Regions from separate parts of the Ignatzschineria sp. RMDPL8A genome, predicted to be linked through region 2. Evidence: riboswitches for the same ligand, from Rfam matches in the RefSeq annotation. Region 2 holds a riboswitch; the other holds the start of a gene.
The links. A riboswitch is a leader RNA that binds a small molecule or an ion and turns the genes downstream of it on or off. The one in region 2 is predicted to bind cobalamin.

Region 1 (9,737 bases), 1.0 Mb from region 2:
GCCCATTTGGCAACATTATGGCTACGCTCTTTATCGCAAATAAATCCAATCGGAGTAATCGCTTCAATAATCTCATGATTGCGCAGTTCGTTGCGTTCAAGCCAGCGTGCTAATACAGGAAGCGACGCAAGAGCATCACTTTTTTGTAAATTACAACGGCTATCAGAGAGCACAAAATTATGCCCTGTATCGCTACTGTAGAGCGACCACGGGATAAAGTGATCGACGTGATGATCGTTCTCTTTAATCGGCTTGCCACAATAAAAACAGCAATTATTTTGGAGGGGAATTAATTGATCTTTGACTTTACCAAGTGCTTGGCGCGAGGGTTCAAACAGGAAGGTATAGAGATCGTGATCGTCTTGGAAAAGCTCCGCGTTTTGGCTATTTTGACGAATCAATTGTAGCCATTTATGCTCCGCGAGCTGTGTAATAATGCCGTTAAATTGTCTAAAACCGTACATCACCCCGCGTTTAAGGGTAATCTCCATACCTTTTGATGACCATTCATATAAAAAAGGATACGTTTGACCGCCGATATTTTGGAGATATTGCGCCGGCATTTTTTTAACGGTTTGGGCAACACTTGTAATCGTGCTATTCCAATCGGATTGACGGCGTGCATTGGCGAGCGTTGTATAACGAGCTTGCAGTTCATCGATTCGTTGCATGATGGCGATCGTATTACCTGTATTTTGCGCAAGGATAATTTCTGTTTGATTAACAATTTTATAGGGGCGCGCTTGGTGCCAGTAAAGCTGAATAAATTGCTCAGCTAAATCTCGATAATGAATTGTTAACGGCGCGTCAGTATCGCTCCCTTTTTCGATCGCGACATTACTAAGCGCGATTAATAGGGCGCATTTATAGGTTGAGGTGAATGAGCCTGCCTGTAGAATGTTTTGAATATATTTTAAAAACTCAATCTGCCATTCGGCACTGGGAAGCGTCATCTAAAAAATCCTTTTTCTGAATAATGACATTAAGCCAACGTTCTACTCGATCGGGGCGCTGATCTTCGGTAATCCATTCCTTTTGGATTGAAACGGGAAGCGGGGTTAAATAGGCGCGAATTGATTGCTCGTTAAGATCGGTAAAGATTCGTCCATTATGTTCGCGCATTGAATCGCCATATTTAAAGGAGAGATAAGCAACGCCCTCTATTTTTAAAGCTCTCACTAAGCGCATTAAAACATCGGAGAGTTGATCGAAAGGCACGTGCAAAAGCGATGCGCAACACCAAATTCCATCATATTGATAGCGTTCATCAATCTCGTAAAAAGAGCGGTGCAAAATGGGAAGTCCGGTTAAGGCTTGTGCATTTTTAACCAGTTCTAATGAATAATCAAAGGCGGTAACGTCGTAGCCTTTTTCGTAGAAATAGAGTGCGTCCCGTCCTGCGCCACAGCCAACATCTAAAATCGACGCTTTTGGCGGTACATAGGCTTCAAAGGGGCGATATAACTCAGACATATCGACTGCCCAAGTCTGCTCGCAAAACGCATCGGCATTTTGGTTGTAATACTCTATATTTGTTTCGTCACTCATCGTAAAATTATATTTATTGATCGAACCATTTGATCATATTTTATTTAACTTGATTCATCAATAGCATGGGCTTAAATAAGGCAAATGATCCGCTCTCAATTTATCCAATTATGAAGGCGACTTTTCAAATTCGTTTTCCCCTTCCATTTAGACATTTTATTAAGTAGGATTGAGCTGTTTAAATTGTTAATGAGTGTTGGGGAATGTTAAAAAAAATCGTCAAAAAAGTGGCGGGGTGTCTGCTGATAGGCATGCTCTATCTGCCGATCGCGATGGCACAGAGTGATGCGGTGATTATCGAGAAGATGATTCGCGAATCGAAAGCGCGCTATGCGGGGCGGTGTGCTTGCCCGGATGATCTTGCGAAAAATGGGGCCCGTTGCGGGAAGCGAAGTGCCTACTCAAAACCTGGTGGGGCGCGTCCACTTTGCTACGCAAAGGATGTGAGCCAAGAGATGATCACCGCTTATCGAAAGGCACGGCGCTAACGGTTTTAAGCGCTGTTTTGCGCCTGAAATCGGCCTCAATTAAGTCAATTATATTTTCATTTAGAGTTTTGATCTACAAATGCTTTTTTGACTGATATTTATCATAAAAATTCATGAAAATTGAATATTCTTTCACCAATGAATTGGGGCGAATCGAACGTTTCTATTGAGAACTATTATCATTTATCACCGCGATAAGAATCGCTCTTTTGATGCAATATTCCCGTTAAATGAAATCAGACAGATAACAAAAATGGGCGAATGTCCATTCAATTATTTGGTCAAACTTTTTTTGCTAAGTTTGCTATAGTAACGACAAGTTGATTCAAGGGAAGTTTGTGGAAAGCAAACACTGCCCCCGCAACTGTAATTAGCTAGAAGTTTCTCGGGAGAAGCCACTGGGTAAAAGGTTAGATCTGGGAAGGCTTGAGGAATTTTTAAGACCTATAAGTCAGGAGACCTATCAACTAATTAACACAACTTAACAAATGCTTGAGAGCGGGGAAGCCTCTTGTATTAGAATTTTTCTATACAGCCTACTTCTTCGTTTTTATGCGCCTTAGGTTAAAAAAAGGGGTATAAAGACGCGCCTCCATGGAAATCCGTGGACGCTTCGGTTTTGCCTCTTTTTTTAGACTAATGAATATTCTTTTTTTTGTATTCTTTTAAATGTATAAATAGGGCTAAATCATGATCAATTACGTCGTAAAAAGTAGCGGAGAACGCGAAGAATTTATTCCCGAGAAACTCAATAAATGGGCGGAGTTTGCCTCTCATTATGAAGTCGATTGGAGTGCGATTGCGCTAGAAGCGTACCGTAAATGTTACGACGGGTGCACGACGTTAGAACTGCACAAAGCGATGATTGATGCCTGTGTTGAACGTGAAGATCATCGTCATCTTAAGATGGCGGGCCGTCTTTTAATCGGGACGATCTATAAAGAAGCGTTTGGCGGATTTCGTCAAATTCCATCGCTTCCTGAATTTTATGCGCACATGATTTCGCTCAAACATTGGGAAAATATGGATTATAACGCCGAAGAGCTCAACGAGCTTGATGCGGTGATCGATCACAATATCGATATTAATTACAACTACACCACGCTTCACCAGATGAAAGATCGCTATCTCATTAGCAATCGTGTGACGGGACGTTGTTTAGAATCGCCTCAATTTATGTTTATGGGGATGGCGATGCAAAACATGCAGAACCAGCCGCGTGAGCGCCGTTTAGAAGACGTTAAAAAACTTTATCGTTATTTAAATGAGCTTAAAATTAATACCCCAACGCCGATGTTAATCAACATGCGTACGCCTCATAAAGGCTATGCGTCGTGCTGTGTATATACCACCGATGATAATGTTGAATCGCTCTCGGTTGGGGATCATATCTCGTATATGATGACCTGTGCGAGTGCAGGGATTGGGGCGCATCTGTTAACGCGCTCAAAAGGGGATCCGGTGAAAGAGGGGCGCGTTGTCCATCAAGGAAAACTCCCTTATTACCGTATGATTCAATCGGCGGTACATGCCAATATGCAAGCAAGCCGTGGCGGAAGTGCGACGGTCTATTTCAATACGCTCGATCCTGAAATTTTCGATCTATTAGTGCTTAAAAACCCCACAACGGTAACGCAAAAACGAATTCGTGATATCGACTATGCGATGCTCGTTAATCGTTACTTTGTTGAAAAAGTGGCAAAAAATGAAGATTGGATGCTGATCAGTCTGCTTGAAGCGCCGGATCTTTACGAGGCGTTCTACTCAAGCGATTATGAACACTTTAAAGCGGTCTATGACAAATACGAGAAATCGGACTGTAAAAAACAATTTGTAAAAGCCCGTGAAATTGCGATCAAAGCGCTCACCGAATCGGCAGAAACGGGGCGTATCTACCTCACCTATATCGATGAGATGAACCGCCACACGCCGTTTAAAGATACGATCTATTCAAGTAACCTCTGTTTAGAGATTGCGCTTCCGACAAAACCGTATACCGGCATGATGGATCTTTATAGCGACAATCCGGAAGGGGAAATTGGGCTCTGTAGCTTGGCATCACTTGTGGTGGGCCGTATTGCGGAAGAGGAGTATGAAGAGATTGCGTACTACACCGCGCTGATGATCGATAACGTCATGGAGATTATGGAGTATCCATTTAAATCCCTTGAAGTGACCGCAAAAGCGCGCCGTTCGATCGGGGTGGGAATTACTAACCTTGCCCACGATATGGCGATGCATAAATTGAGCTACGCTTCACGTGAAGGAAAAAACTATATCCATTTTATCGCCGAGCGCCACAGTTACTATCTCCATAAAGCGAGTCTTCGTCTTGCCAAAGAGAAAGGCAATGCGCCGTGGATCGATAAAACCAAATACCCAGAGGGTTGGTTACCGATCGATACCTACAATAAAAATGTGGATTCGGTGCATGATGCGGAGCTTCGCTACGATTGGGAAGCGTTACGTCAAGCAATTATTGAGCAGGGCGGGATTCGTCACAGTGTGCTAGAAGCGATGATGCCGGTTGAATCGTCAAGCCAGCTCACCAATACCACGAACGGTCTCTATCCAATTCGTAATCTTAAAGTGATGAAAACCTCAGGCACGGGCAAAAACTTACTGCTTGCGCCCGATATGGATGAGCTCGGCCAATATTATGATATTGCGTGGAACTTAGATTCAAAAGACTTAATTGAGATGTATGCGATTATTCAGAAATTTACAGGGCAAGCGATCTCCGCGGACCTCTATCTCAATCTGCAAGAAGAGCAAACCATCTCAACCCGTCAGCTTTTAACGGATTTCATCTACATGATGCGCCTCGGTTGTAAAACACGTTACTACTTAAATAGTGCGTCGGGCATTGTGCATGAAGGGTATGAAACCGTTGCCGATGCAAGTTGTGCGGGCGGTGCGTGTACGCTGTAAGGTACACAAGGCCTTGAGCTATGGCTCGGGTAAAATGGTGGGGCTAGGGTGCGTCGTAACAGCCCCATTTTTATAAGGTACGACGATCGTAATTGCCAAGATGTTTGATTGTTGGAAATGGCAATTATATCAACTGTAACCAACAGCTTTAATATAAAGGATTGGTAAAATGAAGGACGCTGTTCTCGAAACGTCAATTTTTAATCAGGATAATGATGCGTGGCAAACAGGGCGTTATCCGCTCTTTTTGGGCGAACCACTTGCGTTATACGATTCAATCAACACGCCATATCCTCGTCTATTTGATCTGTATAAGCTTCAAAAATCCATGGACTGGACGGAAGATGAGGTGAATCTTGAGCAATCACGTATGGACCTACTCAACTGCTCGAAAAATAACTATGACATTATGGTGAAAACCCTCGCGTTCCAATGGGAGCTCGACTCGGTGGCATCGCGTACCATCGCGCCATTATTTGCGCCATTTGTCACCAATAGTGAGCTGTGGGTGATGCTTTCGAAGCAATCGGAAGTGGAAAACCTGCACGCGCTCACCTATTCAGAGATCATTCGCCAATGTATCTCCGATCCGCAAGAAGTCTTTAAAGAGGTGATGCGTAACGATGAAGTCTTAAATCGTTCTACCACCATTATCGACTGCTTCAATGAGCTTGACCGTTACGGCGCGCTCTATAAATTAGGGCAAGTTGAGCGGGATTCAAAAGAGCTTAAAGCGGTGGTTTTAAAAGGCTTTGTTGCGCTTTATTGCTTAGAAAAAATCGAATTTATGAGCTCATTTGCGTGTACATTCGCGCTCGCTGAGCAAAATATCTTCCAAGGCATTGCCAAACTCGTGCAAAAAATCGCACAAGATGAGCAAGTGCACGTGATGATGGACGAAGCGGTGCTTGAGATTCTCTTTAGAGAAGAAGAGTGGCGCAATCTCTTTGAAGAAAACAAAGAGTACGTTCACGAAATTATCCGCTCGGTGATCTCGCAAGAGCTCGATTGGAATGAGTATCTCTTTAGTGAAAATCGTTCAATCGTTGGGCTCAACAAAACGCTCCTCGATGAGTGGGTACTTTGGAACGCGCAAGAACTCTACGGTTTCTTAGGCTTAGAAAACCCCTACAAACCGATCGCGAAAAAACCGCTCATGTGGATGGATAACTGGTTAGACCTCAACAAAACGCAAAACGCGAACCAAGAGATGGACAACACCAACTACCGCCTCAACAGCGTCACCGACGATGCGGAAGATGAGATTTTTGAGATTTAACGATCTCTAAAATTGATTAAAACGAAGTAAAAATATTGGAAGCCCTCGATTGAGGGCTTTTTTATGGGCGGAATTAATTAAAGCGCGGTTTGAGAATCTAAAAATAATTGAGAGCTATGGTAAAATAGCTCTTTTTGATTTGTTTACGATAATAACTAAGACATTTTATGGATATTGCCACCGAGCTTAAAAAATTAGAGCAACTGCTTCCTCACACTGAAACGAAAGATCGTTACTTTTTAGAACGCGATCTTAAGCGGGCGATGCGTGATAATCATCGGGAGATGGATGAGGCGCTGATCTCGCTGAAAGAGCGAATTGTTAGCTCGGCGGAGCGGGTGTTATTGCGCCAGAAAAATGTGCCGAAGATCACTTATGATGATGCGCTTCCCATTGCGGAAAAGCGTGAGATTATCAAAGAGGCATTAAACGAGTATCAGGTGGTGATTGTCTGCGGGGAGACGGGCTCGGGGAAAACCACTCAGCTTGCGAAGATGTGCCTTGAGCTTGGGTTTGGCTCGCGCGGATTAATTGGGCATACTCAGCCTCGGCGAATTGCTGCGCACTCGGTGGCCTCGCGCATAGCAGAAGAGCTTGATCGTCCCCTTGGGGAATTTGTCGGCTATAAGATGCGCTTTAATGATAAAACCGCGGACGATACCGTCATTAAACTGATGACTGACGGGATTTTACTCACGGAGCTTTCCCGCGATCGCTATCTCAATCAATATGAAGTCTTAATTATCGACGAGGCGCACGAACGTAGCCTCAATATCGACTTTCTGCTCGGTATTTTAAAGAATATTTTGCCACGCCGCCCCGATCTTAAATTGATCATTACCTCGGCAACCATCGACCCTGAGAAGTTTTCTAACTATTTTGGCGGTGCGAAAAAAGCGCCGATTATTGAAGTTTCAGGCCGAACTTATCCCGTTGAGATGCGCTATCGTCCTCTTTTGGAGATGGATGGTGGGAAAGATTCTGATGAAAAAGATCTCAATGAGGGGATCATTGATGCGGTGCGCGAGCTTTCGCAAGAAGGGCGCGGGGATATTCTCGTCTTTTTATCCGGTGAGCGGGAGATTCGGGAGGCGGCTGATGAGCTTCGCCGAGAATTTGCGAGTTATTATGAGATTTTGCCGCTCTTTTCACGCTTAAGCCAAGCAGAGCAATCGCGGATTTTCCGCCCGGGCAATCGTCCTCGCATTGTTTTGTCCACCAACGTTGCCGAAACCTCGCTCACTGTACCGGGCATTAAATATGTGATCGATTCGGGCGTTGCACGGATTAGCCGATATAATCCCACCTCGCGCTTACAGAGTCTGCTCGTTGAGCCGATCGCAAGAGCCTCCGCCGATCAGCGTGCCGGGCGGTGCGGGCGAGTGAGTGAAGGGATCTGTATTCGTCTCTTTAGTGAGGAGGATTTTGAGAGTCGCCCTGAGTTTTTAGACCCTGAAATTTTACGCACCCATTTAGCCTCGGTAATTTTACAGATGGGGTATCTTCGCCTTGGCGATCCGGAAGCGTTTCCCTTTATTGAAGCGCCTGAAACGCGCCAAATTCGGGAGGGATTTCGCACGCTGCGTGAGCTTCGAGCCGTGCGCCATAATGGTACATTAACAAGACTCGGGAATGATCTTGCGCGCCTACCGATCGATCCGCGCTTTGGGGCGATGCTGCTTGATGGAGTAAAACGGGGCGTTGGGCATGAATTATTGGTGCTCGTTGCGATGATGTCGATCCAAGATCCGCGGGAACGGCCCCTTGAATTTCAGCAACAGGCCGATGAAAAACATCGTCTCTTTAAAGAGCCTCATTCTGATTTTATTAGCTTTTTAAATCTCTGGACCTGGTATCAATCCTACGCGGTCAATAGCTCGCAATCGCAGCTGCGTAAATTGTGTAGGCAGTATTTTTTAAACTTCATGCGCATGCGCGAATGGTACGATCTCTATCGCCAAATTGAAGGGTTACTGAAATCGATGAAATTCTCGATTAATCCTTTCCCAACGGTGACAAAAGAGGTGAGTAAAAAAGGACGCGGCAGCGGTAATGGCAATCGTAAAAATAATAAAGACTCAGACAATGACGAATTTAGATTCCCGAGTTTTTCAGAAGATCTGATTCATCAGTCGCTCCTTGTGGGCCTTCTCGATCAGATCGGGATGATTGGCGATGATAAAACGTATACGGGCCCCAATAATCGTAAATTTAAGATTTTTCCTGGCTCGTTTCTCTTTAAAAAGCCGCCGAAATGGGTGATGGCGATGGAGATTGTGGAAACCTCCCAAGTCTACGCGCGCACCTGTGGGGTGATTGATCCGGCGTGGCTTGAATCGATCGCAGATCACCTCATTAAAAAACAATATAGCGAGCCTCACTGGAGTAAAACCCAAGGGCAAGCGGCTGCGTATGAAACGCTCCTACTATTTGGGCTTCCCGTTGTGGCCAATCGCCAAATTAGCTACGGGAAAGTCGCGCCTGAGCTCTCCCGAGAGCTGATGATTCGTGAAGGACTCGTGGAAGGGGAGATCAATATTCGTGCGCCGTTTTATCGTAAAAATAGCAAGGTGATTGAAGATGTTGAGCTGATGGAAGAAAAGACCCGTCGCCGCGATATCTTAGTGGAAGAATGGCAGCTCTTTGAGTGGTACACAAAACGCATTCCCGCCGATTGTTACTCCGTTGCCGCCCTTGAAAAATGGTGTAAAACGCCGAACAATAATGATTCGCTCATCTTAACGAAAGCCGATATTTTAGCCCGTGATGATGCGCTCAATCTCGAAGATTTCCCTGAAACGGTGCAGTTTAATCAATTAACCTTAAATGCGCTCTATCTGTTTGATCCATCGAATGAATCCGATGGAATGACGCTCTTGGTTCCGCTGGCTGCGCTCAATCTGCTCGATAAAACGCGCCTTGATTGGCTGGTACGCGGGCTGATTGAAGAAAAGGTGGTGGAGATTATGCGTACCATGCCCCGCGCGTTACGCCGGAATTTTGTCCCGCTTCCCAATGTGGCGGCCGAAATGGTGGAGCGCCTCGAATTTGGTGAGGGGAATCTCTATTATCAAATCGCCGACTTTTTAACCAAGCGCTCCGGCATTACTATCGAACCGCACAATTTTAATGAAGAGGCATTGCCGCGCCATCTGCGTATGAATATCCGTGTGATCGATACTGGCGGGAAAACCTTGGGCGAGAGCCGTGATCTCAATGAACTGCGGGAAACCTTTAAAGCAAAAGCGGCCTCAGCGTTCCAAACGCTTGTAGAAAAGGGCAAGCCGAAAGTTAAAGTGCGTAAAACTCGCGGGAAATCCGGCGAGGAAAATGGTACGCATCACCATCAAGCGGGCACTCAAAACGCATCTGACACTCATCTTCCGGATCATGATACGGTGCTCGATCCGAACAGTTGGGCGCTGGAAAAATCGGTCAGTTTTAATCGTAATGGTATCCAATTGATGGGCTATCCTGCGCTTGTTCTTAAA
Region 2 (9,737 bases):
CAATTTTATCGTAGATATCGGTATCTAATACGCTTGGGACAAATCCCGCACCGATCCCTTGGATTTTATGAGGGCCTGATGGCTCGCCCGATAAAACCGCCGATTCCGCAGGTTCAACCGCAATAATTTCAACATTCGGATTATGGGCTTTTAACACCTCGCCAATTCCGGTAATCGTACCGCCCGTACCGACGCCCGCAATAAAAATATCCACTTTACCATCGGTATCGTTTAAGATCTCGATCGCGGTGGTTTCTCGGTGAATCTCAGGATTTGCAAGGTTATCAAATTGCTGAGGAATAAAGATATTGGGGTTTTCTTCCGCCATCTCTTTCGCCTTGGCAATCGCGCCGCTCATGCCGGCTTTTCCATCGGTCAGCACAAGATTTGCGCCGTAACCTTTTAAGAGCATTTGACGCTCTTTACTCATGGTTTCTGGCATGGTGAGCGTTAATGGATAGCCCTTTGCCGCACAGACCATCGCAAGCCCGATTCCGGTATTTCCCGAGGTGGGCTCCACAATTTCAGAGTCTTTGGTTAAAAGCCCCTCTTTTTCTGCACGCGCAATCATCGCTACCGCAATGCGGTCTTTAATGGAGTGAGATGGATTGAAATACTCAAGTTTTACCACCACTTCCGCCGGCATGCCTTCAGTTAGGCGATTAAGGCGAACAAGCGGCGTATGCCCTACGAGTTCAGTCACATTATTTGCAATTTTCATTGTATATTTTCCTTCTGTTTATCAATAGAATTTGGCGACTCTGATTGATCTAAAACGGTTATCACCTGTTCCGCAATGGACTCCATCGCTCGGGGCGTTGGCATCATGCTCCAATACCCTTTTAATTCGTAAACCTGTCCGTTTTTCACGGCATTCATTCCCTCAAGACACGGCCATTTCACCTCAATGTTACGCACCGTTAATTGCTCGAGTGTGTCATAGTTTGCCGCCGAATCGCTATTTAAAATAATGATCCAATCGGGGTTGAGCGCAAAGAGCGCTTCGCTATTTATCGTCGGCGCATTGAGCGGCCCATCGTATAAAAGCGTTAATCCTAAATAATTGAAAAGATCTCGATGAAAGCTCTTTCCCACCGCAAGCGTCGGCACGTCTAATTCATACGCTCGTCCATCGCCATAAAACACGAGTCCGTTTCCTTGATCGGCTAATCGGTTTTGTTGCGCAGATAAATCGGTCTTTACCAGCGCTTTCTCGCCCGTCAAATCATCATTAGTAAACCCGCACGCCACTCTAATATTCGCGTAACTTGCTTCAATCTCATCGAGCGTATTGAGTAAAATGGTTTGAGCCGGCAGCCCAAGTTTTTTCATCTTCGCTACCATCTTCCCTGCATCACTTTGCTCAAGAAAAATCATCGTCGGTTTGAGGCGATAGAGCTGTTCTAAGTTGAGATTAAAATAACTACCCACCTCAACGCTTCTAAGCCCTTTTGGAATGAGCGAATATTCACTGTGGCCGACTAAATTTTCAGCTAGTCCCATCTCATCGATAATGGTGGTAAGCGCGGGAGAAAGCGTCACAATCCGTTCACAGCGATGCGCAAAACTGATCTGCATAATGAACGTCAGCAACAGCACAACAAGACTCTGCCTGATTCGCATCACGCGCCCCTCCTCACGGTCTATTTAGATCTCTTTTTAGTATTGAATTATCATACCACCCTTTTAAAGTCCTGTTAATTACAGCTTTTTGTAACTATTCAAGTATTCAATTGCACGGCATAAAAAAAGCGAATGAATCATTTCCAATTCACTCGCTTTCTGATTTTAAAGAGGAATTTATACCCGCTTAGAATTTAATATTGACGCCAACAAACCCTTCAATCCCGGGCTCGCGATAGCCTTTTGCATACTCATGTTTTTTATCAAATAGATTATTGATCTTCGCGGTAATTTCCACACTCTCATTGATTTGATACGTGGCCGCTACATCAAGCGTTGTGAATCCGCCGAGAGTTACCTCATCTTTATCTAATCGGCTACTGTAATACGTTGCACCCGCATTTAAATTAAAACGCTCAGTCGGTGCATAATTAAGTCCTGCACTTACTTGATGGCGTGGGCGACGCAGCATGCGCTCATACTCTTTTTCAGGCGCTTTCGATTTTGCATCGAGATAGGTATACGCAAAGGTCGCTCCAAGCATCTCATTGAGCTGCCATACACCCGCAACTTCAAGCCCCTTCATTTTTGCACGATCCACGTTTTCATATTTCCCTGTCCACGCACCAGGATAATCCGCGACATAATCGATCATGTTTTTATAGCGCGTATTAAAGTAAGTCACTTCAATTTCACTCGCTGTTGTTGGATTAAAGACAATTCCTAAATCAAAACCGCGGCTCGTTTCCGCTTTAAGTTCTTTATTGCCAACCCAATCACCGTACATTTGATAAACATTCGGCGCATTAAACCCTGTTCCGTAGGAGGCTTTTAGCGCGACTTGATCATTCACATTAAAGCGTGTGGTAGCACGGAATGTGGTTTTGCTGCCAAATTCAGAATGATCGTCATAACGCACACCGATCGTATTAAAGAGGCGATCGTTATAATCAAAATGCTGATCTAGATAAAGACTCTTCATGTTAGTGGTTTTAGATTGATCCCAATCGTCTTGAGATCCTTTTTCATGCGTATAAGTTGCACCAAACGCCGTTTTAAAATTTGGATTCAGCGTTAATACATTATTTAAATCAAATGACTGTATCTTTCCTTTAAAACCATATTCTGACTTTTCAGTACCTAGATACTCTCCTGTTATATGATCTTTCTGATCATACCCTGAATAATTATCTCGCTTAATATCATTAATACTATAAGCAACCGTTGTTGCTAAGCGATCATCAAATAACGATAAGTTTCCTGCAATGCGCCCTAAAAACTGTTTGTTACGCATATAGTCAGGATATACTCGGTTACCAGGCGCGTCATATTCAAGATATTGACGATTATAATGCGCCATCAGATCAATATCGAAGTTTTCACTAACGATAAAGTTCATATTGCCCGATAATACACGGTTTTTTTGACGATCTTTATCAAAATCTTTTTCAGGTTTTAGTGGATCATCATTTGATGTAACATCAATCCCCCGTTGATTTTCAACAGACCCTGCAATCGCATACGAAAAACGCTCAAATCCACCTGACGTTGAAAGCGTCGTACGAATGGTCTCACGAGAACCTGCCTCTAAACTTAAAACAGTTTCTGGCTCTTTTTGGCCTTTTTTCGTAAAGATTTGCACCACACCGCCCATCGCACTGGAACCATAGAGCGTACTTTGCGGGCCTTTTAACACTTCGATGCGATCAATGTTATTTAAGCGGCCAAGCAGAGTGAAATCAACCATTCGCCCTGTTCCCATCGCATCGCCCATCGGCACACCATCCACTAATACCAGCGAATGTTGACTACCAGCTCCGCGAATAAAGAGATTACTCGGGCCATTAATACTGGTACGGCTTAACGTGATTCCAGGCTTACTGTAGAGCGCTTCTTCAACGGTGCGATATTGGCGTTGATGGATTTCACTGCTAGAGACAACTTCGGTACGCGTTCCGGTTTTATCTTTGTCCGTTGCGATCCGGTTTGCAGTAAAAACGATCGCTTCTTCATCCGTTTGAGGGATATTTTGCGATGATTCATCTGCGTGTGCAGAGAGAGAAAAGAGAGTGGCAAGCGCCACGATCAGCGCTTTGGGCTTAAATTGATTGGTCATGAGCTCTAAAACCTCGAGAGTCGATGAATGAATAAATATAGGGGTCTGACTAAAAAAGCGCCTTCCAAGTGGAAGACGCTCTTATTACAGTGGCGGGCCCGCGTAGGATTCTCACCTACTTCCCTATGATCGCAATGAATTAGCTCATTAAGCGATGTAATAATGCTTTTGAAATTCCCGTTACTTCCATCAGTCGATCGTAATAACTACGGTCGATTACGAACTGACTAATATCTAATAATTTGAGAATAGATGCAACAATATCATCCCTATTTTCATTGATTTGCTGCGCTTGATCATCCGTTACTAATTTTGGCATTTCTGAACGCAAATAGCTCATGCTTGACGCAACAAAGAGTGGCGCAATGTGCATTTTTGCGTGAACGCGGCCAATCTCCCATTGAGTTTTAACGTATGCCGCATCCATCACCCCGGTAAATAACCCTTTTAACCAGTTAAAGTGCGTCTGTTTTAACGCCTCTAAACGGCCTTCTAAAAATGGCGCGGTTGCTGAGTTGTTGGTTAATTGATCATAAAAACGATCGGTTAACTGAGGTAACTGAGGAACGATAATCTCACCGACTTTTTTAAGACGCGCTAAATCTTCGTCTGTAAATTGGTTGATATCGAGTAACGCATCTAAATCTGTATCATTCGCACGAACGTCCTGTAACATATTTCCTTCCTATAATTAAGCTAATTAATTAAAGCGTGTCTTGCCTTTATCTTTTTAATTTGAAGACCACGCGCATCATCAGTTCGTTTATTAACCGTACCATTATGTCAGCACACTATGACGAGCGTATGACTCCCAATTGACGACAGAATCATAGCCTATTAATTAAGAAATGTTAAGTCTTTTTAACGCATATTAAGATTATAATTTAAAACGGAAAAATATTGTCACTAAAAACCGTAGAGTTGCTACAAAGCTAACAATAATCGGCATAAACAGCCCCCTATCGATTATCTGTAGTCGATTATTACAATTCATACCAATCGAAGATGGCGACAATATTAATTTTTTTAATCGCTCTCATTTGGAAATCCTCTCCACCAGATTCTGATAATCAATTGCAAAGAGAAGCAATTATTTATTCGACAATAGAAGGTATAAAAAGAGTGGTGCGCCCAAGATCGAGGTGATTACGCCCACAGGAAGATCGGCGGGATAGAGCATCGTTTGCGCCACAAGATCGGCACTCATCAATAAAACAGCACCAAGTAACGCCACCACCGGCCAATTTTGGCGATGATCATTGCCTAAGGTAATTCGCACAATATGCGGCACAATGAGCCCCACAAACCCAATTGGTCCTGCGAGCGAGACGGCATACCCCACCACCACGCTCACCATAATAAATAGAAGGGAGATCACTGGTTTTAGCGAAAGCCCGCGAGTTTGCGCTGCAACGCGCCCTAAAGAGAGGAGATTAAGATGCGGGGATAATCGGTAGATCGCCAATAAAAAGAGCCCACTTATCACCGCTAATTGCCAAAGTTCATGGGACTCCACGAGTGTCAGCCGGCCCATCATCCAATCGATCATCGCGAGCACTTTATGGGGCTCACCGATCGCTTGCAATAACATAATCAGGCTCGAAATAAAGAAGTTTAAAATCACCCCCACAAGCAGCAGCGTCAGCGTCTTTTCAAGATGACGAAAGCTCAATAGATAGATTAGCCCACTTACCGCGAGCGCCCCCAAAAACGCGCCAATTGCCGTACTTGATAGCCCAAAAATAGACAAGGCTCCCACTGAAATCCCAAAATGGATCACGAGCGCCACCCCGAGCGCCGCCCCACTGGCAACACCTAAAATAAAGGGCTCGGCAAGAGGATTTTGCAGCATCGCTTGATAGATCATCCCCGATAGTGCTAACACTGCGCCAATCATTCCCGCCGCCATCAATCGCGGAAGGCGAAAGGTCTTAATGAGCTCAAATCCGTCTGCAAAGTGACGTGTTTGATCATCCCACAAACCGGTCAAATTGCTGGGAAAAAACCACGGCACGCACCCCAATAAAATCAGCACGCAGAGCGTCAATCCGATCAGATACATTCGCTGTTTCATGATAAGAATGCTCCTCGCCCAGAGGTATCCTGCACAAATCGAAACGGAATCTCAAAGAGCGTCTCGAGGAGCTCGCCCGTTAAGATCACCTCTATGCTCCCCATTGCTAAAATCTTTCCACCCTTAAGCGCAATCAGATAATCGGCATAATCGAGCGCATCATTAATATCGTGGGTCACGCGTAAAATAGTCGATTGTGGCATGTTCGGATCTTGATGAATGGCGCAGATCAACTCATTTTGGGTATGGCGATATTTGGGATCGAGAAAACTTGCCGGTTCATCCAAGCAAAGATAAGGGGTATTTTGCGCAAGGATTGAGGCGAAAAATGCTCGCTGCCGCTCACCACCACTTAGCTCCCCGAGCCTACGGGTTTTAAAACTGGTCATCTCTGTTAATTGAAGCGCGCGCTGGATGATCGATTCATTTTCTTGGGCATCGCGCCCCCGATACGGAAACCGCCCCATCTCCACCAACATCTCCACCGTCATATAAGGATCGATCGTTTGTGTTTGCGGCAAAAAGGCGAGCGTTTGGGCAAGCGTTTGCGTGGAATAACGATCGAGCGACCGGCCATCAATAGTAATCGAGCGATACGAGAGAGAGTGGCGCTCAATCAACCGTAATAGCGCATGCAAAAACGTACTCTTTCCGGTGCCATTTGGGCCAATAATGGCGATATTTTTCCCTTTAGGAATGTGGCAATGATCGATCGCAAGCAGGGTTTTCCCGCCTTTAATTACCGTTAGTCCATCAATCTCAATACCCATAACGCCCCTCCTCCTCTATCTCCACAGTCTCCCCTCTTTTCATCCCCACCTCTACCGTAAACGAAAATGGATCGGAGGTAATGCTAAAACACCTGCCGCCCGATTCAGTTTCTCTCCGCGAAGTGCCTTATTAACCGCCTGTTCTGCACAACGATCAAGCCGTGCATAGCCACTACTTTGCGTGATTTCCGTCCGCTCCATTTGCCCTTGATGATTAATATAGAGATTGATCCGCACAATTCCCTCTTCACCTCGACGCCGTGAAATCTCAGGATAACAACTTTCGATGCCGCGTAAAATTCGCCCTTCAATGCCATGGCGTTGCGCCGGTGTTTGAAAGCCAATCTGTACCGCGCCGGCATGCTTCGCCCCTTTTTTTTGTTGATTGGCCTTTATCTTGGTCGTTTGAGGACGCGTAACGGGCTTTTTCTCCGCTGGCGGTTTTGTATGAGATTTCGTGTGAGGTTTCAATTCAGTTTTTTTAGATTCGGGAGTTTTAGGATCAGTATTATTAGACTCGGGGGCTTTAGAGGGCGCATCAATGGTGACCTCCGATTCCTTTGTACTCATCACTTGGTCTATTGCTGAGGGAATAATGGGATCATTGAATGGGTCATTGGTCGGTTCAGGCTCTTTTGAATCCGTCGGATCTAATCCTGTTTCAACCGGCTCAAGCTCGACCCAATGGATTGCCCCCGGTTCTGCTAAACCTTGCTGATCGTTTGCAGAATGAAGCGCAGCGAGCGCGCCGGCAAGGGTTAATGTTTGCTGATGATGCTGAGCCGATAAAAGATGAAATGCCCAACCATTTAGGCCAAGCGATAAGAGTAGCGCTATGCTAAAAATCCAGCCTTTCATCGGTTTTGCATTCACAGCGATACTCCTGCTTCAATCACGCATCACGCCTTTTTCGGGACAAAAAACTCCTCGATAATAATTCCGTGGAAAAGATAGTAAAGCAGTAGCGCACTCACCACAATCATAATGAGTCCCATCACCTTTTCATAACTGCCCGAATTGAGTTTCACCCCGTAATGATTGGGGCTTTCACGACTAAAAAGTAAGAGTGCCGAGAGGAAAATCACGCCACTCATAATCGCAAGGACCAAGAGCGCATCCCGGCTCTGCATCAAGATAAATTCAAGCCGTGGCAAGATCACCGACATAAAGCCCTCTTTAGTGGGAAGCGAGATAAATGTCCCCACCTCAAAGAGTTCAATCGCAGAGAGATCGAGCTTTAAAAACGCCTCGCGCACCTCGACAAAAAAGTAGGCAAGCGCTCCATAAAAAAGAAGCAAAGGGAGGGATGAAAACCACGCCGAAAGATTAACGTCATGAAGGCGTTTAATATAGAGCCAACCAAAGACCGCATAGTAAAAAAGACCATAGCCCGCAAGATAAAAACGAAGGTCGTAGAGCTTTTGTAAACTCGATTGATTAATCTGCGTCGCTTGAGCGTAGCTAAGATCATTATTGAGGTGCACGCCCATATTAATTTCATAGAGATCGCGAGTGTAAAGATTCGCCTCATCGATGCCGAGCACGCCAATAATAAAGCGGAGATCGTAAAAATAATGGAGCGCAACCGCCGCCAAACAGGAGACGATCACGAGCGTACCCATCCCTGCAAAAAACTGCAACGCTGTAATGCGGCGCGTCACCCAACTAGTCGTTCGTCCCATGCTCCCTCCCTCAATATTCAATTTATTTTAATGAAAAAAAGATCTCTAATCATCCATATTTTTCAGCATCGCGCGTAGATCACTTAAGGTCTGCGATGTCTTTTCCCGCTTCTCCTCATCGCTCACCGTCTCCCTATTTTTCCAAATCGCGTGTTCATCCGGTAATTCCCGTAAAAACCGGCTTGGCTGACAGCTCTCCCATTCGCCAAACCGCTTCCGCTGACGGCAATAAGTAATTTTAAGCTCTTCGCGCGCGCGGGTAATGCCTACATAAAAGAGCCGGCGCTCCTCTTCCACCATGCCCCCATCAATGCTGTTTTTATGGGGCAAAATATCTTCTTCAAGCCCCACCATAAAGACCGATGGAAATTCAAGCCCTTTTGCGCTGTGTAACGTCATTAAGGTTACCGCATCTTCCTCACGACTTTCCTCTTCATTTTCTAAAATAGAGACCAAGGTCAAATGTGAGAGAATTTCTGCGAGCGTTTTGCCCTGATCTTTAAACCAATCAGACAGCATTAAGACGTTGCGCTGTTTTCGCTCAAAGGCTTTTGGCGATCCGGCGGTTTCCCGCAGATAACTCTCATAATCAATATGCGCAAGCAGCCGCTCAAAGAGCTCGGCCACCTGAAATTCTTTCTCTTGGCACTTTTTAATAATTTGATAAAACGCATGACATTGATGCGCCGTTTGTCGCCCTAAATAGCTGTGCAATTGCGGATGGTTGAGCGTTTCAAAGAGCGTTAATTGATTGGCATCGGCAAACTCGGTGAGCTTGCGTAACGATACCGCCCCAATTTCCCGCCGTGGAATATTGATAATTCGCAACAGCGAGGCGCTATCTTCAGGATTGGCGATCAATTTTAAATATGAGAGCAGATCTTTAATCTCCGGCTGATCAAAAAAGCTCGCCCCACCCACCACTTTTGTGGGAATACCGCGCATGCGAAGCGCCATCTCAAAAGTTCGCGCTTGGTGATTACCTCGGTATAAAATCGCATAATCACGATATTTTCGATGATGAAACATCACCTCGTGTTGAATGGTAATCGCAACAAAACTCGCTTCATCGTCCGCACTTTTACACTCATGAATCTCAATCTTTTCCCCCTCACCAAGGCTCGACCAGAGCTTTTTATCATAAAGATGGGGATTGAGGGAAATCACATGGTTGGCCGCATTTAAAATATGGGAGGTGGAACGATAATTTTGCTCCAATTTCACCAGTTTCAACGCGGTAAAATCCTTCTCGAGCTGATGCAAATTTTCAGGACGCGCCCCACGCCATGCATAGATCGACTGATCGTCATCGCCGACCACGGTTAAATGCACGCCATCACCAATCAAATAACGCACCAGATCATATTGGCAGAGATTGGTATCTTGATACTCATCGACAAGCAGATATCGAATCCGCTCTTGCCAGGTTTTCCGCACCTCAAGATCATTTTTAAGCAGCAGTAGCGGCTTTA

Region 1: another riboswitch for cobalamin. It lies ahead of OXI21_RS08490 (ribonucleoside-diphosphate reductase subunit alpha); the one in region 2 lies ahead of OXI21_RS03970 (TonB-dependent receptor).

Annotation. Positions count from the first base shown of each region.
Region 1 covers NZ_JAPPWA010000002.1:1,541,843-1,551,579, reverse strand. Annotated here, with positions in the region: gene OXI21_RS08505 (HNH endonuclease) at 1-953, opposite strand, end outside; gene OXI21_RS08500 (class I SAM-dependent methyltransferase) at 922-1,548, opposite strand; gene OXI21_RS08495 (hypothetical protein) at 1,752-2,036, shown strand; cobalamin riboswitch at 2,341-2,519, shown strand; gene OXI21_RS08490 (ribonucleoside-diphosphate reductase subunit alpha) at 2,727-4,967, shown strand; gene OXI21_RS08485 (ribonucleotide-diphosphate reductase subunit beta) at 5,137-6,246, shown strand; gene hrpA (ATP-dependent RNA helicase HrpA) at 6,414-9,737, shown strand, end outside.
Region 2 covers NZ_JAPPWA010000002.1:512,064-521,800, reverse strand. Annotated here, with positions in the region: gene cysK (cysteine synthase A) at 1-721, opposite strand, end outside; gene OXI21_RS03975 (ABC transporter substrate-binding protein) at 718-1,623, opposite strand; gene OXI21_RS03970 (TonB-dependent receptor) at 1,811-3,739, opposite strand; cobalamin riboswitch at 3,762-3,915, opposite strand; gene OXI21_RS03965 (protoglobin domain-containing protein) at 3,879-4,415, opposite strand; gene OXI21_RS03960 (iron ABC transporter permease) at 4,830-5,813, opposite strand; gene OXI21_RS03955 (ABC transporter ATP-binding protein) at 5,810-6,583, opposite strand; gene OXI21_RS03950 (TonB family protein) at 6,635-7,456, opposite strand; gene OXI21_RS03945 (hypothetical protein) at 7,483-8,265, opposite strand; gene OXI21_RS03940 (UvrD-helicase domain-containing protein) at 8,311-9,737, opposite strand, start outside.